DNA from 2 places in the Gordonia sp. LUNF6 genome. Region 2 is predicted to be linked to the other one. Evidence: riboswitches for the same ligand, from Rfam matches in the RefSeq annotation. Region 2 holds a riboswitch; the other holds the start of a gene.
What was found. A riboswitch is a leader RNA that binds a small molecule or an ion and turns the genes downstream of it on or off. The one in region 2 is predicted to bind cyclic di-AMP.

Region 1 (5,842 bases), 1.6 Mb from region 2:
GTCGAGCCCTTCGCCCGCCAGGGAGATCGACGCCGCCGACAGCGCGCGCTGGGCGAGGACACCGGTGCCGCGGGGCGGGGGAGAAGCGAGGTCGGGCCGGGCGATCAGCAACTCGACGAGCGCATCGTCGGACCGCTCGGCGAGATCGTCGGCCAACCCGCGCAGCGGCAGGTCGGGACTCATTCGGACAACTGTACCGCCGGTTCAGCGGGCATGGCACAATGAGGCCGTGGCTAAGAAGAGTGGATACGTGGACAACGGTTGGCCGACGGATATCGGTGAGCAGCACGCGGTGACGGAGTTCACCTCTCACCTGGCGGGTGCGCTCTCGCCGTTCGGCGATTACTACGAGCTGCCGCAGCCCGTCGACAGCCTGCCGTACATCCAGTCGAAGACCGTCGTCAACCGCTGACCTGACCTGAGCTCTGCCGAGACCGGCCGGACCGTGTGGTCCGGCCGGTTTTCGTGCGCCATGTATCACGTCGGTGCGGGGGCGGTCGCGAAATGCGAGAAGACCCCCGCCGAAGCGGAGGTCTTCTCGGATGAACTTCTCGGGTGATCAGGGGAGGTTGATCAGGCCCTTGTTCTGGTTGTACAGCTTCAGCTGGTCCGGGGTGAGCTGGTAGCCGGAGTCCTTGGCGGCCTTCCAGGCGCTGCGCACCTCGGGGCTCACCTTGGAGTCGTTGACGACCTTGTCGATCTGCTGCTTGGCCTCTTCGGTGTTCTTGGCGTCGGCAGACTTGGCCAGGCCGGTCTTCGGGGCGTCCTGCTGCTTCGGTGCGAGCGGGTTGGCCGGCTTGGGGGTGGCCGGGGCGCTGCGCTGAGTGGGGCCCGAGAGGGGACCGCCGCAGGTGGGCCATGCGCCCTTGCCCTGGGTGGCGAGAACGCGCTCGCCGACGGCGATCTGCTGCTCGCGGGTGGCCTGGTCGGCGCTCGGTGCGTACTGGGTGCCGCCGTGGGCCGCCCAGGTGCTCGGGCTGAACTGCAGGCCGCCCTGGTAGCCGTTGCCGGTGTTGATGGCCCAGTTGCCGCCGGACTCGCACTGTGCGACCTGATCCCACTCGGAATCGGTCGCTGCCGAGGCGTGACCGCCGCCCATCAGGGCCGCGCCGCCGCCGATGATGGCCGACGTGAGGGCGATCTTCGCGAAAGTCTTGGTATTGGTCGTCTGCTTCGAGTGACGTCCGGACATATGTCTTCGTTTCCTCTCTCCACGCGCCTACGAGGTGAGCTGTCGGGTTCGGGCTGAGAGGTGCCCGGTCCGGCTCGCGTCACTGGGTGCGACGTCTGCCGGGCTTAACCCCAAGGCCGACCACCGAGGTGATCGACCGGTTCCCGGAGGATTGTGGGTCCCCCGTCCTCGCTCCTGAAACTGCATCAGCGGGTGTCCTGCCGGCGGAGCGAGGTTGGGCGCGACCGGCGGAACGGGCGTTCGGGTGGTCGCCTGGGTGGCGGCCGTCATGAACACTACGTCGTCGGGCCCGCGAGAACATCTGATGCGAAGAGGTGCTCTGAGGTGGCGTGAAGCGGCCGATCGGGCGTCGTGGCACGTCCGTGCTGCTCACGGCACTGATACCCGTCCCGTATCCCGTTTGTTATCGGGTTGTTATGTGACAAAGGTCACATCCTGATTGAGAGTTCCGACACGCCGGTATGTCAGGATTGCGCGCGTCGAGCTTCGAGCGCGCGGAAGCTGCTGGCGTGGAAGACAAGTGGTTCGACGTTCGGGTCGCAGCGCAGGGCGTCGATCGTCAGAAGCACCACGAGGTGGTCGCCCGCGGGGATCTCTGAGAACACCGTGCATGCCAGGTGGGCGGCGGCGCCGGGGATGAAGACCGCGCCCGAGTCGTCGGCGATGGGGCGTACCCCGGTGAACCGGTCCTCCGGCGGCCCCGCGAGCCTGCGACAGACGTCGCCCTGGTGCGCGGCGAAGACACTCACGCCGACGGTGCCGCCCCTCAGTGCGGGCCAGGTGGTGGAGCCGTTGCGGACGCACACCGACACCAGCGGCGGATCGAGCGAGACGGTGGTGAAGGCGCTGGCGGACATCCCGATCGGGTCGCCCCCTGGATCGTCGCCCGTGCGACACACGGCCACCACGCCGGACGGGAAGCAACTGAAAGCTCGTTTGAGTTCGGTCTCGTCGCTGACGGGCCGCAGCGGCCGGTCCGGGTCGATGCGGTTCACCGGCTGCGCCGGCCGGACAGCAGGGCGAACACGATCCCGAGCAGCAATCCCAGCGGTGCGCCCATGGCCAGAACGTAGACGGTCGTGACGACGGCCGTCCCGGTGTCCCGGACCGCCGGGAACAGCAGGGCGATGCTCGCGATCATCCCGATGCCGAACATGACGACGGCGACCCCGAGCAAGCGTGAGGACTTCTGGGTCTGCATGGCGTCAACGGTAGCCCGAACGCTAGAATCTGTTGCAGCGCGCCTCCGCTCGGACTGCCATCGGGCCAAGGCGCTTTTGTCTGTGGCAGACCAGATCAGTTGTGAAGGTGAGCACTGTGCCGACCGGCCGGGTGAAGTGGTACGACTCCGCGAAGGGCTTCGGGTTCCTGTCGCAGACCGACGGCGAGGATGTGTACGTCCGGGCCAACGCGCTGCCCTCGGACGTCTCGGAGCTGAAGGTCGGACAGAAGGTGGAGTTCGACATGGCGGCGGGACGCCGCGGCCCGCAGGCGCTGCGTGTCACGGTCCTCGAACCGGCGCCCAGTGTGGCGCGCAACACGCGCGAGGCGGCACGCCGCGAGCGGGACGCGAAGCGTCTCTCGCCCGACGAACTGCACGGGCTCATCGCCGATCTCATCACCTTGCTCGAAGGCAAGGTGCAGCCGGATCTGCGCAACGGCCGCTATCCCGACCGGAAGACCGCCCAGCGGATCTCGGAGGTCGTCCGCGGCGTCACACGCGAACTCGACCGCTGAGGCGGGCCTCCGTCCGGCCGAGCTAGCCGCGCTGGTCGGGCAGCGTCGCGGTGTTCGGAATGCGGAAGTCGACCGGCAGAGTCCGGATCGAGAAGGTGCCGCGGATCGACAGGTCGACGTCGAGCGAGTCGTTGTCCTGGCCGGGTGTCTTCTCCCGGTACGCCGAGATCGACGACACCTCCACGCCCATCAGCACCCGATCGGGTTCGCTGTGCAGAATCTGCGTGAAAGTGGTGCCCGGCAGGTGCAGCCACATCACGCGTGCGATGCCCCGTGGTGTCGCGTATTCGGCGATGAGCGTCCACGGCCCGTCTGAGATCTCCTTCGGAACGCTCAGGGTCACCCGCTCGCCGATGGCGACCGGGTGGTCGTAGGTGCGGAGCTTGAACTTGCCGTTCCGGTCGACGAGTCGGCAGTCGTCCATCTTCACCGAGCACCAGTACGACGGTTCGGCCCGGGTCAGGTGGTCGCCGGCCTGGAACGAGATGGTCGGCAGCGGCTTCTCGTGTCCCCGGACGAGCAGCGTGGTGGCGCCGGCGATGATCACCAGGGCCGCGACCACCACGGCTCCGATGATCGCGAGGGCCTTCTTGTCTCCCGGTTGCAACACGTCGAATACGTCCTTCGGTTAGGGGGGCGGGGGCTGGGGGATGTGCGGGCTCGATCAGGGGCGTGTCGGCCGCGGCTCAGCGCGGTGCGCGCAGATGGTCGGGCACTTCGATCGGCATCGTCGGGGCCGCGTGATCGGGGCGGCGGCCGCCGAAGCCCGGCACCATCGTGGAACCGCGGCTGGTCAGGAAGGTCTGGACGAGACCGATGCCGACGAACACGGTGACCACGGTGAAGCCGATCCACAGCTCGGTGGGCAGGAGCACACCCAGGGTGGCGCCGAAGACCCAGCAGAGTTGGAGCACCGTCTCCGACCGGCCGAATGCGGACGCCCGGGACTCCTCCGGTAGATCGTCCTGGATGCTCGAGTCCATGCAGACCTTCGCGATGGCGCTGGTCGCCGAGCCGATGAAGCCTGCGACGACGACGAAGATCAGCGAGTTGAAGATCGCGGCCAGCAGACATCCGACGAATGTGGCCGCGGTGGACCACACGACGATCGCGGTGGGATTGCGCAGCTCGATCCGCGTGCCGAGGCCGTTTCCGGCGGCGTTGCCGACGCCGGCGGCGGCACCCACCGCACCCAGCATCATCAGCTGCGCCCAGCCGGAACCCAGGTGGTCCTGCGCCTTGGCGTAGAAGGCGATGTACAGGGTGAGAAACCCGGTCAGGATGCGGATGGTTCCGTTGCCCCACAGTCCGGTCACCACCGAACGGCCCAGCGGCTGGCGCATCTTGGCCGCCAACCGCTTCGAGAGGCTCGGCTTGTGGGCCCGCTCGGTGGGGGCCTCGGCGTCCGGACTGCCGCGGTAGGTGATCGTCGTCGGGACCTCGCCCTCGGTCACCTCCACCCACGACGGGATCTTCATGCAGTAGTAGCCGCCCATCGCGGCGACCAGCACCAGCCAGATCATCGCGCCCGGAACGTGGAAGGGGAGGAACTTGCCGAGCACCATCTCGAGCGCGCCCGCGATGCCGCCGCCGACGATGGTGCCGCCGATCAGGCCGAACGTGGTGAGCCGGGAGTTGACGCGGGGCAGATCGATCGAGGGCGGCAGCACGCGCGGTGCCACGGCCGATTTGAGCACCCCGAACGATTTCGACAGGACCATGAGCCCGAGGGCGCACGGATAGAGCACCCACGGCTTGTACGTGAGCTGCCCGGATGAGGAGTCCCACGAGGAGTTCACGATGATGAGCAACCCGAGGACCGCGCGGAGGCCGAAGGTCGCGGCCATCGCGATTCGCCGCCCGTTCTGCAGCCGGTCCAGAAGCGGCCCGATCAGCGGTGCGATGAGCGCGAACGGTGCGATCGTCAAAGCCAGGTACAGGCCGACGTTGACCTTCGATTCGCCGGTGGCCGCGGCGAAGAACAGCGTGTTCGCCAGCGCGACCGCCATCGCGGCGTCGACGGCGCTGTTGGCGATCACCGGCAGCGTGAGCGCGGTGAGTCCGGACCGGTCGGCGCCGTCGGCCGTCGCCGCGCGATGCACCATGTTCACGCCGCGGGCGGTGAAGTACTTCGACCGCCGCGCGAAGACCCGGACCACCGTGACCTTCTCGGGTGGAACGTATTCGGTGCCGCGGCGACGGTCCTGCGCGCCGGCCTCCGGCTTGATCCGGGTGGTCGGCTGGTCGACGGGTTCGGTCTGCGGGTCGAGCGGGGGCAGATGCGGGTTGCGGGTGCGCGGAGGCAGATAGCCCTCGCTGGCCGGACGTTCGCGGGACTCGAACGGTCGGGTGGGCACGCGCGGTCGCGGGTCGGCCGGGTAGTTCGCCTGGCCGGGATGCGGCGCCGGCCGCCGCGGAGACCGCGGAGACTGCTGCCGGTCACCGCCGTGGGGGCGGTTGTCACCGGGTTGACGAGGATTCACGTCATCAATTGTTCCCTATGACGCGGACAAGGCTGGGAACAGGCGGCGCCCGATGCTTCGTGCGTGCCTCGCCGATCCCGCGAATCGTCTGCGAAAGGTGCCTGACGTGCATTACCCCGGGCCGCTATTGCACACTGGAAGGGTGAGTGTTGCATTCGAGAACGGCGCCCTGGTGGATGCTGTCGCCTTCGCGCGCGAAGCATTGATCGCCGACGGCGAAACGCCTGGTGAGCATCTGGGGGCGCGCTCGGAGGGCGAGTACGCCGCCACCCACTACTTCGCCGCCGAAGTCCCCGGCTACCGGGGTTGGCAGTGGTGCGTCGTCGTCGCGGGTGCGCCCGAGTCGAGGGAACTGACGGTCAGCGAGACCGTCCTGCTCCCCGGCGACGGCGCTCTGCTCGCCCCCGAATGGGTTCCCTGGGTGGATCGC
Region 2 (5,842 bases):
CGGGGAGCCCATTCCAGTGGTCATCTCGGTGCTCACCGCGGCGTGCAGGTCCGGTGCGGACACCACGGTGACGGTGTCGAGATGTTCGGCGGGACGGATGGGGAGTGCTCCTGCGGCCGCGGGCCGCAGGAGTGCTCCCACGGCCCATCCTGTTCCTGCCAGGTCCCGATGACTGATCCGGGTGGTCGCACCGGCCACCACGACGTGATCGTGCTGAACCACCAGATTCAGGGCGCCGAAGCCGATGACCTCCTGGCGGCTGACACGGCCGGTCGGCAGCTGCCAGCGGCAGATCCAGAACCACCGGACCAGGTCGGCCGTCGCGCCGATGGCGGGAAGTCGATGGAACTCGGGAAGCGACTCGGGGCGCAGGACGCCTCGGTCGGACGGGATATCGGGGCGCGTCACGCCTCGCCGATCGAGAACCCGCCCTCCACCTCGGCGCTGGCGTAACTGCGGAACGCGATGTGCGTGGCACTCGTGCGGACACCGGGAAGACGGTTGATGGCGCCGGTCACCACCGAGGCGATCTCCTCGTGATTGCGCACCCGGACCTTGGCGATCAGGTCCACGTCGCCGGCGCACGAGTACACCTCGGTGACGCCCGGGATCTCGGCGACGGCCTGGGCCGTCTCGGGGATCTGATGGATGTCGGCTCCGATGAGAACGATGGCGGTGATCATGGGCTCGACTCTAGTGGCTTGCCGCCAGGCCGTTAGCGACTCGTCGCCTCGCGCGCCGATCGCGCGATGCGTGCGAAGTCGCGCCAGCGCTCGGCTGCGCCGATCGGCAGTGAGAGCTGGTCGCTCACGTCGACCAACCGCGTACCGGACTCGTACAGCCATCGCTCGATCAGCGCCGTCTCCTCGGCAGGCGCACCGGCGAGCGGTCCGCTGTCGTCGGCAGGGGGCAACACGGTCGTGGACGCGGCTCTGAGTCGTTCGACGACCGCCATCGGGGCCACGCCGCGAGCCGCGTGCGCGGAGCCGGCCAGGCGCCCGTATCTGACGACGCTCAGCTCCCAGCCGCCGGCACCGTCGGGCCGTGCGCCCACGACCTCCGGCCGCTGCGCCACCGCCGCGAGCCGCTGCGTCCGGGCGAGGGTCTCGATGGTCGCCGACAGTCGGTCGCGCGCCCGGGCCGCCGACTCGAACCGGCGCTGCTGGGCCAGGTACTCGACGCGTTCGCGCAGAACCGCGAGAAGCGAGTCGGACCGTCCCGAGATCAGGTCGCGTACGGCCTCGACTCGGCAGAGGTAGTCCGGCAGCGTCTGCGGGCGGTCACTGGCGGCGCGGCACGTTCCCGGCAGCGTCGCGACGAGCGGATCCGGCAGTCGTCCCGCCTCCGTCGGCCCCTCACACCAGTGGTGGCTCGCCTTCTTCAGGTCGGCGCCGCACGTCCGCAGCCCCGCCGCCCCGGAGAGGACGTCCGCCACCTCCAGCGCGACCGCCCGGCTCGTCACCGGCCCGAGCGATTCGGTCCCCGGCGTGCGCGACACCTTGAGGCGCGGGAAGCGCTCGGCGGTCAGGGTGATCCACCAGCCCCGCTGCGGATTGCGGGAGCGGCGATTGTAGGACGGCTTGTGGACCCCGAGAAGTCGCAGTTCGGCGACCCCGGCCTCCAGCGCGTGAGCGCACTCGACGTGATCGACGCGGGTCGCGAGTGAGACCATCTCGGCGATCCGGGTGCGGGTGTCGCTTCCGTTGAAGTACCCGGAGACGCGACGGTGGAGGTCGACGGCGGCACCTATATATAGGACCTCCTCCGACGGACCGCGGAAGAGGTAGACGCCCGGCCGATGGGGGAGCCCGGACGCCATCGTGCGTTTGGCGCGCATCGCCGGCGTCGCCCGGGGCAGATACGTGGTCAGATCGCCCACCGTTCGCACCCCCTGGTCGCCGACGCGCTCCAGAAGTCGATGGAAGACGTCGACCGTGGCACGGGCGTCGTCCAGCGCACGGTGGGTCGGCCGGACCGAGACGTCGAACAGATCGGCCAGCGCGGAGAGTTTGACGCTCGGCGCCTCCTGCCTGCTCAGAATCCGTCGGGCCATCACCACAGTGCACAGGGACGCGGAGAACGGCCACGGCAGGCCCGCTCGGGCAGCGCTCCTCCGCAGGAACCCCATGTCGAAGCGGGCGTTGTGCGCCACCAGGACGCACCCGCGGGCGAACTCGACGAAGGACGGCAGCACCGCCTCGACGGCTGGCGCGTCGTAGAGCATGGCGGTGGTGATTCCGGTGAGGGCGACGATCTGCGGCGGGATCGCGCGCCCGGGGTCGACCAGCGTCGCGAACTCGCCGAGCACTTCGCCTCCACGGATCTTGACCGCACCGATCTCCGTGATGCGGTCGTTCTCCGGACTCCCGCCCGTGGTCTCGAGGTCGACCACCACGAAGGTGGTCTCCCGCAACGGAGCGGAGGTGAACTCGTCGGCCTCGGGAAGGTCGGCGAACGACAGCTGTTCGACGGTCATGGCCGAACCGTACGGCGGGGCTCTGACAGCCCCGGCCCGACGCGCTTCGGCGGACGGAGATGTCGTAGGGGCGTCGTAGTCTCCACCCGAGGTCGACGGCGACGAGACGTCTTCGGGTCGCGGACAACGTGATTGCCCGGTTTCGCCGTCTCCACCGAGATGATGAGAGGCAGATCACATGAAAATTGACTGTGCGCGGTGTCCGATGCGAGCGCGAGCCTGCGGCGACTGCATGATGCAGGTCTTCTTCGGTCCGCCCACCAGCGGTTATGGGGTCATGGAGAACACTGACCCCGCCGGTGCCGAACTCGCCGACGCGATCGATGTGTTCGCTGACACAGAATTGATCTCCCCTGAGGTCGCGGGTGCGGCCAAACGGGGTGTCGTCGCAGGTGATGACACTTTCCGGGAGTCGTGGCCGGGTGGCCTCCGCGCCGTGTGAGCCGGTAGCGGACGGCGCGCCTACGGCGGGCCGGTGGACATCGCTGTCAGGGTTTCGTAATCTTTCCGAGACCTTCCAGTCAGGGATGTCCCGGAGCAGTCCGGGTGCCCGGTGGGTCATCGCCTAATCGCCCTCACCAACGGGGGCGAACCGGGGAACCACTTCCTCCGTGCGACCGATGCGAATCGTGCGTGCGGATTGGGGTGAATCGCACAAGGATTGAAGCTTCGGGCTTCTTTCTGCCTGCGTAGGGTCCATCTCTTCCGGCCCGAACCCGACAGCTAACCCGGTCGGCGATAAGGGAGAACAACAAGGAGTACGTGTTTTCGTGGGCAAACATAGTTTGGAGCAGACCAGTGCCGGCCGTAAGGCCGCCAAGTCCGCAGTGCTCGCCGGCTCGATCGCCATCGGCGGATCGCTGGCGTTCGCCGCAGCTCCCGCACATGCCACTCCGGTGACCGTTCCGAACGTCGGCACCTTCGACGTTCCGGGACTGCCGCAGAACCTGGTGCCGAAGGCCCCGCAGGCCCCGAGCCTGGACATCGGCACCCCGCAGCAGGTGCGCGCCAAGAAGGCGCTGCGCTACGCGGAGTCCAAGATCGGCGCGCCGTACGTCTACGGTGCGGCCGGCCCCAACGCCTTCGACTGCTCGGGTCTGACCTCGTGGGCCTACAAGCAGGCCGGGAAGATCATCCCGCGCGACAGCTACGGTCAGCTCGGCGGCGGCACCCCCGTCGCATCGCTGGCACAGGCCCAGCCCGGCGACATCCTGATCTTCAACGGCGGCGGCCACGCAGGCATCTACGCCGGCAATGGAATCTTCGTCCACTCGTCCACCGAGGGCGTTCCGGTGAAGCGCGACAAGGTGAACGCGTGGAACCTGACGGGTATTCGCCGCTACTGAGCAGCGACTGCCGTTTGAACTTCGGTGAAGGGCGGGACGGCGTGATGTGCGCCGGCCCGCCCTCACGGGTATGAAGGATCGAGTGCGAGTGGTGTTGAAGAGTCGAACGTCCCGGACGCTCAGACGGGCGGCCGCCTTCGGGCTGGCAGCCGTGTCCGCGTCGACGATCATGGTCGGGGCCCCCGTGTCAGCCGACCCGGCGCGCACCCCCGACCAACTGCTCTCGAAGTACCGCTCGCTCTCGGTGAACGCCGAGAAGACCTCCGAGGCGATGAACGCCGCGCAGGTCGAGTACGACAAGCAGCGCCGCATCGTCGCCGTCGAACGACGCAAGGCCGACAAGGCGGCCCATCAGCTCACCGCGATGCAGGGCCAGATGGACGCGGCCCAGAAGAAGGTGGACGCCCTCGCGCGCGTCAGCTACCGCGGAGCTCGCATCAACCGCCTCTACGCGATGCTGGTGAGCGATTCGCCCCAGAATCTCCTCGACAACATGTCGGGTCTGGAAGTGATGTCCCGCCAGTCGGCTGCCGACCTGCGGTCGGTGGTGAAGACCGCACGCGAGGCCAAGGCCGCCAAATCGGAGGCCGAGAAGACCGCCGCAGCCGCGACCCAGGCCATTGCCGCCTCGGAGAAGCAGCGCGGTGAACTGCAGGCCAAGCAGGCGAATCTGCAGATCGAAGCCGTTCAGATCCGCGCCATCTACCAGTCGATGACCGGCAAGCAGCTCGCCGCGCTGCGCGGGCCGAAGTACAACTTCGACCCCCGGGCCGTGCCGAAGGGGACCTCTCCGGAACTCGTGGCCGTCCAGGCCGCGATCTCGCGTATCGGTGATCCGTACGTCTGGGGCGCCACCGGGCCGAACCAGTTCGATTGCTCCGGCCTGATGCTGTGGGCCTATAAGCAGGCCGGACGTTCGATTCCGCGGACCAGTGAGGCTCAGCTCGCAGGCGGCACCCCGGTCGATCGCAACGACCTCGAGCCGGGAGATCTGATCATCTACTACCCGGATGCCACGCACGTCGGGATGTATGTGGGCGACGGTTACGTGGTGCACGCATCGACCTTCGGTGTGCCGGTCGCGGTGGTGCCGATCGACAAGGCCGGCCCGTACAACTCCGCGCGACGGTACTGAGTGCGCCCCCAGCGTGCCGCGATCGCGGCCACTGTCTTGGCGGCCGTGACTGCCGCGTCGCTCACCGCCTGTGGCTCCGTTGCCGATCACCCATCGGCCTCTTCGTCTCCGACGGTCGCGACGACGCCGCTGAACCCGTTCGAACAGCAGCGCTACGACGGCGTCACCGCCCTGCTCGACCAACTGTCGTCGACGCTGCGCAACGGCGACCGCAGAGGTCTGTCCGAACTCATCGATCCGGCCGCCACCGTCGAGTTCCGGCATCGGCTCGACGCCGTGGCTGCCGATTTCGCATCGGCGCCGGTGGGAAAGCCGCTCAAACTCAAGGAATTCCGCTATCGAGTGGCGCCTCAGACCGGTCCGGAGCACCTTCTCGAACCGGATTTCGAGGCGAAGCTCGAGGCGGCCGGCGCCTCCGACAGTTGGGTGACGCCCGTCGATCTCGACTACGCGCTGGGCGGCGCGTCGTCGCCTGGACTCGACGAACCGACGGTGACCCTCCACCAGAGCCTGACCTTCGCGCGATACGGCGACGACTGGAAAGTCGTCGGCGACGGTGGCCTGGCGCCCGACCCGTCGCAGGCTTCACGCGAGAATCCGAAGGCACCCGAGGTGGGACCGTGGGCGTTTCCGGGGCTGTCGGCGAACGACGTGCGCACCTCCGGGGGGACCTCGACGGTTCTGTGCTACCGGGGCGCGGAGAAGACCGCGGCTCAGGTCGCCGAAATCCTGCCCGCTGCGGTGGATGAGGTATCGAAGTTCTGGGGCGACGACTGGGTTCGGCGGATCGCGGTGATCTCCACCGCCGACGGCGCTCAGTTCTCCGGACTCACGAGGACCGTTCCGGTCGACACCTCAGCTGCCGCGGCCGCCACCGTGTACACC

Region 1: another riboswitch for cyclic di-AMP. It lies ahead of ACK8HH_RS03765 (transglycosylase family protein); the one in region 2 lies ahead of ACK8HH_RS11330 (C40 family peptidase).

Annotation. Positions count from the first base shown of each region.
Region 1 is NZ_CP178181.1:787,928-793,769, forward strand. Features, by position in the region: gene ACK8HH_RS03755 (helicase-associated domain-containing protein) at 1-183, opposite strand, end outside; gene ACK8HH_RS03760 (hypothetical protein) at 230-412, shown strand; gene ACK8HH_RS03765 (transglycosylase family protein) at 560-1,192, opposite strand; cyclic di-AMP (ydaO/yuaA leader) riboswitch at 1,201-1,393, opposite strand; gene ACK8HH_RS03770 (flavin reductase family protein) at 1,657-2,187, opposite strand; gene ACK8HH_RS03775 (hypothetical protein) at 2,184-2,393, opposite strand; gene ACK8HH_RS03780 (cold-shock protein) at 2,510-2,929, shown strand; gene ACK8HH_RS03785 (DUF2771 family protein) at 2,952-3,539, opposite strand; gene ACK8HH_RS03790 (MFS transporter) at 3,616-5,412, opposite strand; gene ACK8HH_RS03795 (DUF3027 domain-containing protein) at 5,555-5,842, shown strand, end outside.
Region 2 is NZ_CP178181.1:2,422,771-2,428,612, reverse strand. Features, by position in the region: gene ACK8HH_RS11350 (helix-turn-helix domain-containing protein) at 1-408, opposite strand, end outside; gene ACK8HH_RS11345 (Lrp/AsnC family transcriptional regulator) at 405-683, opposite strand; gene ACK8HH_RS11340 (DEDD exonuclease domain-containing protein) at 716-2,476, opposite strand; gene ACK8HH_RS11335 (hypothetical protein) at 2,754-2,918, shown strand; cyclic di-AMP (ydaO/yuaA leader) riboswitch at 3,029-3,228, shown strand; gene ACK8HH_RS11330 (C40 family peptidase) at 3,247-3,822, shown strand; gene ACK8HH_RS11325 (C40 family peptidase) at 3,911-4,957, shown strand; gene ACK8HH_RS11320 (peptidase MA family metallohydrolase) at 5,003-5,842, shown strand, end outside.